Regions from separate parts of the Saccharothrix saharensis genome, predicted to be linked through region 2. Evidence: riboswitches for the same ligand, from Rfam matches in the RefSeq annotation. Region 2 holds a riboswitch; each other region holds the start of a gene.
The links. A riboswitch is a leader RNA that binds a small molecule or an ion and turns the genes downstream of it on or off. The one in region 2 is predicted to bind S-adenosylmethionine.
Positions count from the first base shown of each region.

Region 1 (3,266 bases), 2.4 Mb from region 2:
GCCATGGCCGAGTAGCCGAGCAGCGCGACCGCGGTCACGCCGACGGCGTTCACCAGCGCGGGCATCGACTCGCGCAGCAGCACGCTGCGCACGATCCGCAGCGTGGACGACCCGGTGGTGACGGCGGCCTCGACCACCGACACGTGCACCTCGGCCAGCACGTTCTGGACCAGCCTGCCGACGAACGGGATGGCGCCGACGGCCAGCGGCACGATGGCCGCCGTGGGTCCGATGGTGCTGCCGAGCAGCAGCCTGGTCAGCGAGGTGAGCACCACCAGCAGGACCAGGAACGGCATCGAGCGGCCCAGGTCCACGACGAACCCGAGCACCTTGTGCAACACCGGCCGGGGCTTCAGCCCACCGGGTGCGGTGAGCTGAAGCCAGATGCCGACGGGTGCTCCGAGCAGAACAGCGATCAGGGTGGAGACGACCACCATGTACAACGTCTCGCCGGTGGCTACCAGCACGTCGTCGAGCACGGTGGACCAGGGTGTTGCGGACCTCACGCAGCTACTCCCTGCGGACCCGACAGGGTCCGTCGCACCGAGCCGCCCGCTTCCGAGATCCACTCCAGCGCCGAGTCGGCGCGCTCGCCCTTGAGGCCGACGCGGAACCGCGCCACCGGGGTCTCGCCGAGCCTGGTCAGACCGCCGCCGAGCAGGTTCAGCTCGACGCCGAACCGGCTGGTGGCCTCGGGCAGCAGCGCGCCGACGGCCGCGAAGCCGATCAGCACGACGTCCGCGACCCGGTCGAACGAGGCCTCCGCCGCCGGGTTCTGGTCCACGGCGGGCAGCAGCGACGCGGCCGTGCGGCTGGCGGCGTCGGACACCAGGTCGAGCACCTTGCCGTGCTCCACCACCCGGCCGTCCTCCAGCACCGCGACGTCGTCGCAGATCTTGCGGACCACGCCCATGTCGTGCGTGACCACGAGCACCGTCACGCCCAGCTCGGCGCGCGCCCGGTCCAGCACGGTGAGCACCGAGCCGGTCGTGTCCGGGTCGAGCGCGGAGGTCGGCTCGTCGGCCAGCAGCACGGACGGCGACGCGGCGAGCGCCCGCGCGACCGCGATCCGCTGGCGCTGACCACCGGAGAGCTGGTCGGGGTAGGAGCCGGCCTTGTCGGTCAGGCCGACCAGGTCGAGCAGTTCGGCGACGCGGGTGCGCCGCTGCGGCCCGGCCACGCCCGCGGCCTCCAGCGGCAGCGCGACGTTGCCCGCGGCGGTGCGCTGGCGCAGCAGAGAATCCCCCTGCGGCACAACGCCGATCTGCCGGCGGGCGGCACGCAGCGCGGTGCCGTCGAGGGAGACGAGGTCGGTGCCGTCGACGCGGATCGCACCGCTGTCGGGGCGCTCCAGGAGCGCGACGCACCGGGCCAGGGTGGACTTGCCCGCCCCGCTGGGGCCGACGACGCCGAGCACGGTGCCCGCGGCGACGTCCAGGTTCACGCCGTCCAGCGCGCGAACCTGCCCGGTACTCCCGGGGAAGGTCTTGGTGAGGTTCTCGACAGTGATCACGTTTCGCTCCACGACGGCATGCGGCAGCGCACGCTCATGGCGTGCGTGACCGACGGCTCAGCTCAGCAGGTGTCCTGAACGCAGGACGCGAGGATTCGAAGGCGCCTAGGGCTTCAGCGGAAGCTGCGACACGCTGACGAGGTCCGGCGGCCGTGGTCGACGACCCGCCGGCGGGTGAGCATTCGCATCCTGGGCACGTGATCCTCCATCGATCCTGGCTGAAGCACCTGCCCCCATGGAGGGGTGGTTGCTGCGGCGTCGTAGAGCCAGGTCTCTCGGCCGCTCGGGATGGCACCACGAGTACACCCGACCGAGCCCGTGCGACGCAAGCCCGAAAACGGATCGTCCGGCAAATCACACTTTCGGCCGAAAGATCATCGACTACCGAGTGGACGCGGCTTCGGCTATCCGGATGAAGTCACTGACGGCCAGTTGTTCGCCGCGCACCGCCGGGTCCACGCCCGCGGCCTCGAGCAGCCGCTGCGCCTCCGCCGCCGAACCGGCCCAGCCGGACAGCGCGCCGCGCAGCATCTTGCGCCGCTGGGCGAAAGCGGCGTCCACCAACGAGAACAGCCCCTTCGGATCCACAGTGGACAGCGGCTCGTGCCGCTCGAACGCGACCAGCGCCGAGTCCACGTTGGGCACCGGCCAGAACACCGAGCGCGGCACGGGACCGGCCCGCCGGGCGTCGGCGTACCAGGCGAGCTTCACGCTGGGCACGCCGTAGACCTTGCTGCCGGGACCGGCGGCCATCCGGTCGGCCACCTCGGACTGCACCATCACCAGGCCCGTGCGCAACGACGGCAGCACGGCCAGCAGGTGCAGCACCACGGGCACGGCCACGTTGTAGGGCAGGTTCGCCACCAGCGCCGTGGGCTCCAGCGGCAGTTGGGACGGCGTGACGCGCATCGCGTCCTCGTGCACGACCGTCAGCCGGTCCGCGAGGTCGGGGGCCCGCTCGGCCACCGTGACGGGCAGGCGGTCGGCCAGCACACCGTCGATCTCCACGGCCACCAGCGCGCGACAGGAGGGCAGCAACGCCAGCGTGAGCGAGCCCAGCCCGGGGCCGACCTCCAGCACCACGTCGTCCGGGCGCAACCCGGCCGCCGCCACGATGCGCCGCACCGTGTTCGGGTCGTGCACGAAGTTCTGGCCCAGCTTCTTGGTGGGCCGGATGTCCAGCTCGGCGGCCAGCCGACGCACGTCGGCCGGCCCGAGGAGGTGGCTCCCCGAACCGGCCGACGTCGAGTCCTCAGTCACCCGTGCATTCTCCACCACGTCACGCACGCCCCTGGACCACCACGCGAGGTCGCGTCGATCGTTCGCGCCTCATTTTCCGGCGATCACGCTTGTCGAGCGTCGGAAGATCAGGCGCGAGCGGTCGACTTCCAGGCGATCTCGCCGCGACGCCGGAGGCGGCGCCATGTCACGGCAGGCCCAGCTTCTGCTGGCAGTGGGGCCACGCCGAGTAGCCGCCGCGGGCGTCGCGCAGCTTGGTCGCCACGGCGATCTGCTGCTCGCGGGTCGCCTGGTGCGGGTACGCGGCGTACTGGGCGCCGCCGTAGGCGTCCCACGTGCCCTTGTTGAACTGCAGGCCGCCGTAGTAGCCGTTGCCGGTGTTGATGGCCCAGTTGCCGGTCGCCTCGCAGTACGCGAGCCGGTCCCAGACCTCGCCGTCGGGCGGGAGCTTGGTGCCGACCTTGACCTTCTTCGGCTTCGGCTCCTTGGTGACCTTCGCGCCCAGCTTCTCGCG
Region 1 covers NZ_VFPP01000001.1:4,112,727-4,115,992, forward strand. Annotated here, with positions in the region: gene FHX81_RS17755 (methionine ABC transporter permease) at 1-506, opposite strand, end outside; gene FHX81_RS17760 (methionine ABC transporter ATP-binding protein) at 503-1,513, opposite strand; SAM riboswitch class I at 1,716-1,808, opposite strand; gene rsmA (16S rRNA (adenine(1518)-N(6)/adenine(1519)-N(6))-dimethyltransferase RsmA) at 1,895-2,773, opposite strand; gene FHX81_RS17770 (resuscitation-promoting factor) at 2,940-3,266, opposite strand, start outside.
Region 1: linked by a shared signal. The riboswitch ahead of FHX81_RS17760 (methionine ABC transporter ATP-binding protein) and the one ahead of FHX81_RS29710 (aminotransferase class V-fold PLP-dependent enzyme) in region 2 are both predicted to bind S-adenosylmethionine.

Region 2 (3,266 bases):
TACTCCCACCGCGAGCCCTCCACGACGAGGCTGCGCAACGCGGCCACGAACCGGTCCACGTGCGCCTCGGTGGTGCCCAGCCCGATCGAGGCGCGCAGGGCCCGATCGCCGTGCGCGAGGCGGTGCACGGCGACGTGGGCGCAGAACGCGCCGTCGCGCACGCCGATGCCGTGCTCGGCGGACAGCGCGGCGGCCAGGTACCCGGCGTCCTGACCGCCGACGGTGAAGCTGACCACGCCCACGCGGTCGTGGTCCGAGCCGAACAACGTCAGCTCGTGCACCCCGGGAACGGTCTTCAGACCCTCACGCAGCCGTGCCAGCAGGGCGCGTTCGTGCGCGGTCGTCTGCTCCCAGTGCCTGCCCAGCACGTCGCACGCCACGGCCAGGGCGTGCACGCCCACCACGTTGGGCGTGCCGGCCTCGTGCCGCTCGGGCACCGCCGACCAGGCCACGCCGAGCCGGTCGCCGTGGTCGGTGACGCGGGCCGTGGCACCGCCGCCCACCAGGTACGGCTCGGCGGCCTGCAACCAGTCGGAGCGGCCGACCAGCACACCCGCGCCGAACGGCGCGTAGACCTTGTGCCCCGACAGCACGGTGTAGTCGACGTCCAGCGCGCGCACGTCCACCGGCCGGTGCGGCGCGAGCTGGGCGGCGTCCAGGGCGATCCGGGCGCCGTGCCGGCGGGCCAACCGGGCCAGCTCGGCCACGGGCCAGACCTCACCGGTCACGTTGGACGCGCCGGTCACCACGACCAGCCGGGGGCCGACGGGGGCCGCGCCCAGCGCCCGGTCCAGCTCCAGCACCGCCTGCGCGGGCGAGGACGGCGTCCGCAGCCGGCGCACGTTCGGCCCGCGCCACGGCAGCAGCGCCGCGTGGTGCTCGGTGTCGAACAGGAGCACGGCGGTGTGCCGGGGCAGGCTCCTGGCCAGCAGGTTCAGCGCGTCGGTGGTGTTGCGGGCGAACACCACGGCGTCCGTCCCGCGGGCGTTGAGGAACCGGCGCACGGCCGCGCGCGCCTGCTCGTAGACCCTGGTGCTGACCTGCGAGGCGAAGCCCGCGCCGCGGTGCACGCTGGCGTACCAGGGCAGCACCTCGTCCACCGCGTCGCGCACCTGCTCCAGGCACGGCGCGCTGGCCGCGTGGTCGAGGTTGGCGTACTCGACGCGCTCGCCGGTGACCAGCGGCACCCGCAGCGACGAGCCGACCACGCGGGGCAGCGCCTGCTCAGGGCGGGCAACGGTGGTGGTGGCGGGAACTGCGATCGTCATGACGCCCTCCGGGGTCCGGGACCCCACCCGAGGGAGCCCGCGCTTGCCGGACGCCCTGCGCGCCGGCCAGGTCCTCACCAGGGGCACCCCACCGCGGTAGGAGGGTTGCCGGCCAGCAAGCCCGGGCTTAGCGCTGGCACTCATGACCTTCGGGCCGACGTTAACCCGGACCGCGCGGCCCCGTCGAGGGGCGTTCACATCCTGGGAGCGTCACGGCAGGCCGACGTCGCCCTTCCAGCGGGCGAAGCGGCCCGCCCGGTCCACGGCCCGGATGCGCTGCTCCGTCGCCGTGCGCATGGCCTCGGTGCACACCACCAGCAGCTGGTCGTGCTCCTGCAGGCGGGTCGTCGGCTGCGGCGTGAAGCCGTTGTCGTCGCGCACCACCAGGCTGACCGAGGAGCCCGGCGGCAGCCGCAGCTCGGACAGGTACACGCCGTGCAGCTTGGAGCCGCGCTGGATGCGGACCTGGAGCAGCTCCGCGCCGAGCTGGTCCAGCGCGGACGAGTCGACCTGCACCTCGTGCGCCTCGCCGGACTTGACCAGCCGCAGCCACTTCGCCAGCCACGGCAGGGACGTGCCCTGCACCAGGGTCAGCACCACGACCAGCACGAACACCGCGTCCACGAGCCGCTGCGCGCCCGGCACGCCCTGGATCAGCGGGATCAGGGCGAACACGATCGGCACCGCGCCGCGCAGCCCCGACCACGAGACGAACACCTGCTCCCGCCACGGCACGCGGAACGGCAGCGCGGCGAACAGCACCGACAGCGGCCGGGCCAGCAGCACCAGCACCGCGCCCGCGACCAGCGCGGGCACCAGCGCGTCGAGCAGCCGGTCGGGTGAGGCGTACAGGCCGAGCAGCACGAACAGCCCGATCTGCGCGATCCAGCCCAGCCCCTCGGCGAACGACAGCGTGTCGGCCCGGTGCGGCAGGCGGGCGTTGCCGAGCACGAGGGCGGCGATGTAGACGGCGAGGAAGCCGGACGCGTGCGCGAGGTCGCCGACGGTGTAGGCGAGCAGGCACACCGCGACCGTGGCCAGCGGGTACAGGCCGGTGGAGGGCAGCGCGGCCCGGCGCAGCCCGAGCCCGCCGAGCCAGCCGAGCACGACCCCGACCACCCCGCCCGCGACCAGCTCGTAGACCATCAGCAGCGGCGCGGTCCACGTGATCGGGTCGGGTGCGGCCAGCAGCACGACGGCGATGTAGACCGGCGCGTCGTTGATGCCGGACTCCAGTTCGAGCGCGCCGATGAGCCGCTTGCCGACGCCGACGCCGCGCAGCACGCTGAACACCGCCGCCGCGTCGGTGGACGACAGCACCGCGCCCCACAGCAGGGCCGTGCGCCAGTCCATGTCCAGCAGGAAGTGCAGCGCGAACCCGGTCACCGCGATGCTCACGCCGACGGCCACCGTGGACAGCGTGATGCCGAGCCCCAGCGCGGGTTTCACCGCGCTCCACCGGGTGGTCAGACCACCTTCGGTGAGGATCAGCACGAGCGCGACCGTGCCCAGCGAGCGGGTCAGGTCGGCGTCCTCGAACTGGATGCCCACCACGGCTTCGCCGAGCAGCAGCCCGATGCCGAGGTAGAGCAGGAGGGACGGCAGACCGAGCCTGATCGACACCCTCACCGCGATGACCGAGAGCAGGAGTACGCCGGCGGCGATGCCCAGGTAGCCCGTCACACCGCCCACTCGACCTCCAGGCCGTCGTCCCGTGACATCACTCGACGGTGTCATTCTCCCCCGACGACACCGAAATGGACGAATCCGGCACCCCACGCAGCGTCACCAGCCGAACGTCGCTAGCGCGAACCATGCGAACCCGTGCATGTTGACGATCGGGTCCGCCGCCCCGGTCACCTCCACACCCTGCGGGAGACACACCGTGAAGCTGCGAACGATCTCCACCGCGCTGGTCGTCACCGGCGCGCTCCTCGGCTCCGGCCTCGGCTCGGCCACCGCCGCGCCGCCGTCCACCCTGGCCGGGCCCGACATCCC
Region 2 covers NZ_VFPP01000001.1:6,510,302-6,513,567, reverse strand. Annotated here, with positions in the region: gene FHX81_RS29710 (aminotransferase class V-fold PLP-dependent enzyme) at 1-1,268, opposite strand, end outside; SAM riboswitch class IV at 1,303-1,416, opposite strand; gene FHX81_RS29705 (potassium/proton antiporter) at 1,479-2,951, opposite strand; gene FHX81_RS29700 (M28 family metallopeptidase) at 3,154-3,266, shown strand, end outside.

Region 3 (3,266 bases), 3.2 Mb from region 2:
CCGCCGAGGCCGGTGACAAGGAGAAGGCCACCGCGCTCGCGCAGGAGGCTTCCCGCAAGCTCGACAAGGCCGTCACCAAGGGCGTGATCCACGCCAACCAGGCCGCCAACAAGAAGTCGGCGCTGGCGCGGCGCGCCAACCAGCTCTGATCTGGTCCTCACGCCGGAGTGCCGCCCACCCCTCGGGGTGGGCGGCACTTCCCGTTCACGGGCCGATCACCGTCCACCAAGACACCGCCCGGGACAGCCGGGACAGCCGGTCGGCGACGCCCGACAGCGACAGCCGATCAACCGCAGGCGGTCGGGGCAGCCCGCCGGCCACAGCCGACAGCTCGTCAGTCCCCAGCCGCAGCCCCCAGCCGCAGCCCCCAGCCGCAGCCGACAGCCCGTCAGCCGGCCGATCAGCGGCGGCCGTGGGCGGCGACGATCTTGAGGACGGCGCGTTCCAGGGCGTAGCCCGAGTCGGCGGCGACGCCCTTGACGTCGGCGTTCAGGTCGGCGACCACCGTCATCGCCGCCGCGAGCCCCCGGTCCTCCCAGCCGCGTGACTGGCCCTGGGCCTTCTTCACCTTCCACGGCGGCATGCCGAGCTCGCCCGCCAGCTTGAACGGGTCGCCCCGGCCCACCGCGGACACGCGCGCGATCGTGCGCACCGCGTCGGCCAGCGCGTCGGCGACCAGCACGTGCGGCACACCGAGCTGCAACGCCCACCGCAACGCCTCCAGCGCGCCGGCCCGGTCACCCATCACGGCCTTCTCCGCGACCGCGAACCCGGTCACCTCGGCCCGACCCCGGTGATAGCGGCGGACCGCCTCGGCGTCGACCTTGCCGCCCGTGTCGGCGACGAGCTGCGAAGCCGCCGCCGCCAACTCGCGCAGGTCCGACCCGATCGCCTCGATCAGCGCCGCCACGGCCTCCGGGTCGGCCTTGCCGCCGCCCGCCGCGCGGATCTCGTTGCGCACGAACGCTTCCCGGTCCGCCGCCTTGGTGATCTTGGGGCACTCGGTGACCGCGGCGCCCGCCTTGCGCAGCAACCCGGGCAGGTCCTTGGCCGCCTTGCTGCGCCCACCGCCACTGTGGACGACGACCAGCGTCACCCCGTCCGCCGGCGCCTTGGCGTAGGCGACCACCGCCTCGGCGATCTCCTTGCCGCACTCCTGCGCGGCCTCCAGCGCGACCACCCGGCCCTCGGCGAACAGCGACGGGCTCACCAGTTCCGCCAGCTCAGGCGGGGTGAGATCGGTCACGCGCACGCGGGTCAGGTCGGCCTGCGGATCAGCTTTCCGCGCCGCCGCCAACGCACCGCGCACGGCACGTTCGACCAGCAACTCCTCCTCGCCGATGACCAGGTGCACGGCGTCGGGCGTGTCAGCGGGCGCACTCACGGGCGCGATCCTCCCACGCCCGCCGGGCGTCCGGATGGTGGACGTCTCTGGCTGCGGGTCGGGATGGTGACGTAAGTTGAGGGCACAACTGAATACCGCTCATCCAGAGGGGCAGAGGGATCGGCCCGAAGAAGCCCCGGCAACCCGTCGCACAGCATCCGCTGGCGACCACGGTGCCAATTCCGACCCGCGACGCGCGGGAAAGATGAGGAGATACCTCGCGATGACTGCTGTCAGTGTGCCCTCGGCCACCACCTCCTTCGACCTCGGTCCCGCCCGCGCGCTGTCGTGTCGCGAGTGCGGTCACGAGACGCCGCTCGCTCCGGAGTACGCCTGTCTCGAGTGTTTCGGGCCGCTGGAAGTGGCCTACGACTTCGGTCGGGTCCGCCGTGAGGACATCGAGGCGGGCCCCCGGTCGATCTGGCGCTACCGCGGCCTGCTCCCCGTGCCGTCCACTGTCGAGTCGCACCCCAACACCAACCCCGGCGGCACCCGCCTGGTCGAGGCCGACCGCCTCGCCAAGGCCCTGGGCGTGCGCAAGGTGTGGGTGAAGGACGACACCGGCAACCCGACCCACTCGTTCAAGGACCGCGTGGTCGGCGTCGCCCTCGCCGCCGCCCGCGAGCTCGGCTTCAAGGTCCTCGCCTGCCCCTCCACCGGCAACCTGGCCAACGCCGTCGCCGCCGCCGCGGCCCGCGCGGGCTGGCAGTCGGTGGTGCTGGTGCCGTCCACCCTGGAGCAGGCGAAGATCCTCATGACCGCCGTCTACGGCGGCAACCTCATCACCGTCGACGGCAACTACGACGACGTGAACCGGCTGGCGCAGGAACTGGCCGCCGAGCACGAGGACTGGGCGTTCGTCAACGTCAACGTCCGCCCCTACTACGCCGAGGGCTCCAAGACGCTCGGGTACGAGGTCGCCGAGCAGCTCGGCTGGCGGCTGCCCGACCAGATCGTGGTGCCCATCGCGTCCGGCTCCCAGTTGACCAAGGTCGACAAGGCCTTCCGCGAGCTGGGCGAGCTCGACCTGGTCGAGCAGACCCCGTACCGCGTGTTCGGCGCGCAGGCCACCGGCTGCTCCCCCGTCTCGGCCGCCTTCAAGGCGGGCCACGACGTGGTCTCCCCGGTCCGCCCGGACACCATCGCCCGGTCGCTGGCGATCGGCGCCCCCGCCGACGGCCCCTACGTGCTGGACGCCGTCCGCCGCACCAACGGCGCGATCGAGGACGTCACCGACGAAGAGGTCGTCGAGGGCATCCGCCTGCTGGCCCGGACCGAGGGCATCTTCGCCGAGACGGCCGGCGGCGTCACCGTCGCCACCGCGAAGAAGCTCATCGAGACCGGCCAGTTGGACCCGGACGGCGAGACGGTGCTCCTCATCACCGGCGACGGCCTCAAGACCCTCGACGCCCTGGGCGACCGCGTCGGCCCGCGCGCCAACGTCCCGCCGTCGGCCGAAGCCGTCCTGAAGGCACTCCAGGACTGACCCGTCGCCGTCTGGTCGGCCGGACCGCGGTTCCGGCCGACCGGACGGCACCACGGGCGACACGGCCCGGCTCACCCCGGCGGCGCTCGCCTGGGTGCCGATCCCCCTGGTCGCCCGCCACCGCCCGTCCGCGTGGACGCGGTGCCGGTCACAGCGAGATCCGGGACGACCGCAGCCACCCGGTGCGCGGGAACGCGGTCAGCTCGGGCAGGACGTGCGGGCCGACCGGTTCGGTGACCACGCGCCAGGCGGTGAGCAACTGCGGCCAGGCGCTGTCCGCCTTCTCCCGGTTGTAGCGCTCGGCATGCCACTCCTCCGGCGGTATGGCGAGGTCGTCGTCGAACAACGCGTCGGCGACCAGTCGGTACGCCGAGTCCGCCGACAGGACCTCCGCCA
Region 3 covers NZ_VFPP01000001.1:3,359,517-3,362,782, forward strand. Annotated here, with positions in the region: gene rpsT (30S ribosomal protein S20) at 1-149, shown strand, start outside; gene holA (DNA polymerase III subunit delta) at 401-1,384, opposite strand; SAM riboswitch class I at 1,481-1,596, shown strand; gene thrC (threonine synthase) at 1,608-2,870, shown strand.
Region 3: linked by a shared signal. The riboswitch ahead of thrC (threonine synthase) and the one ahead of FHX81_RS29710 (aminotransferase class V-fold PLP-dependent enzyme) in region 2 are both predicted to bind S-adenosylmethionine.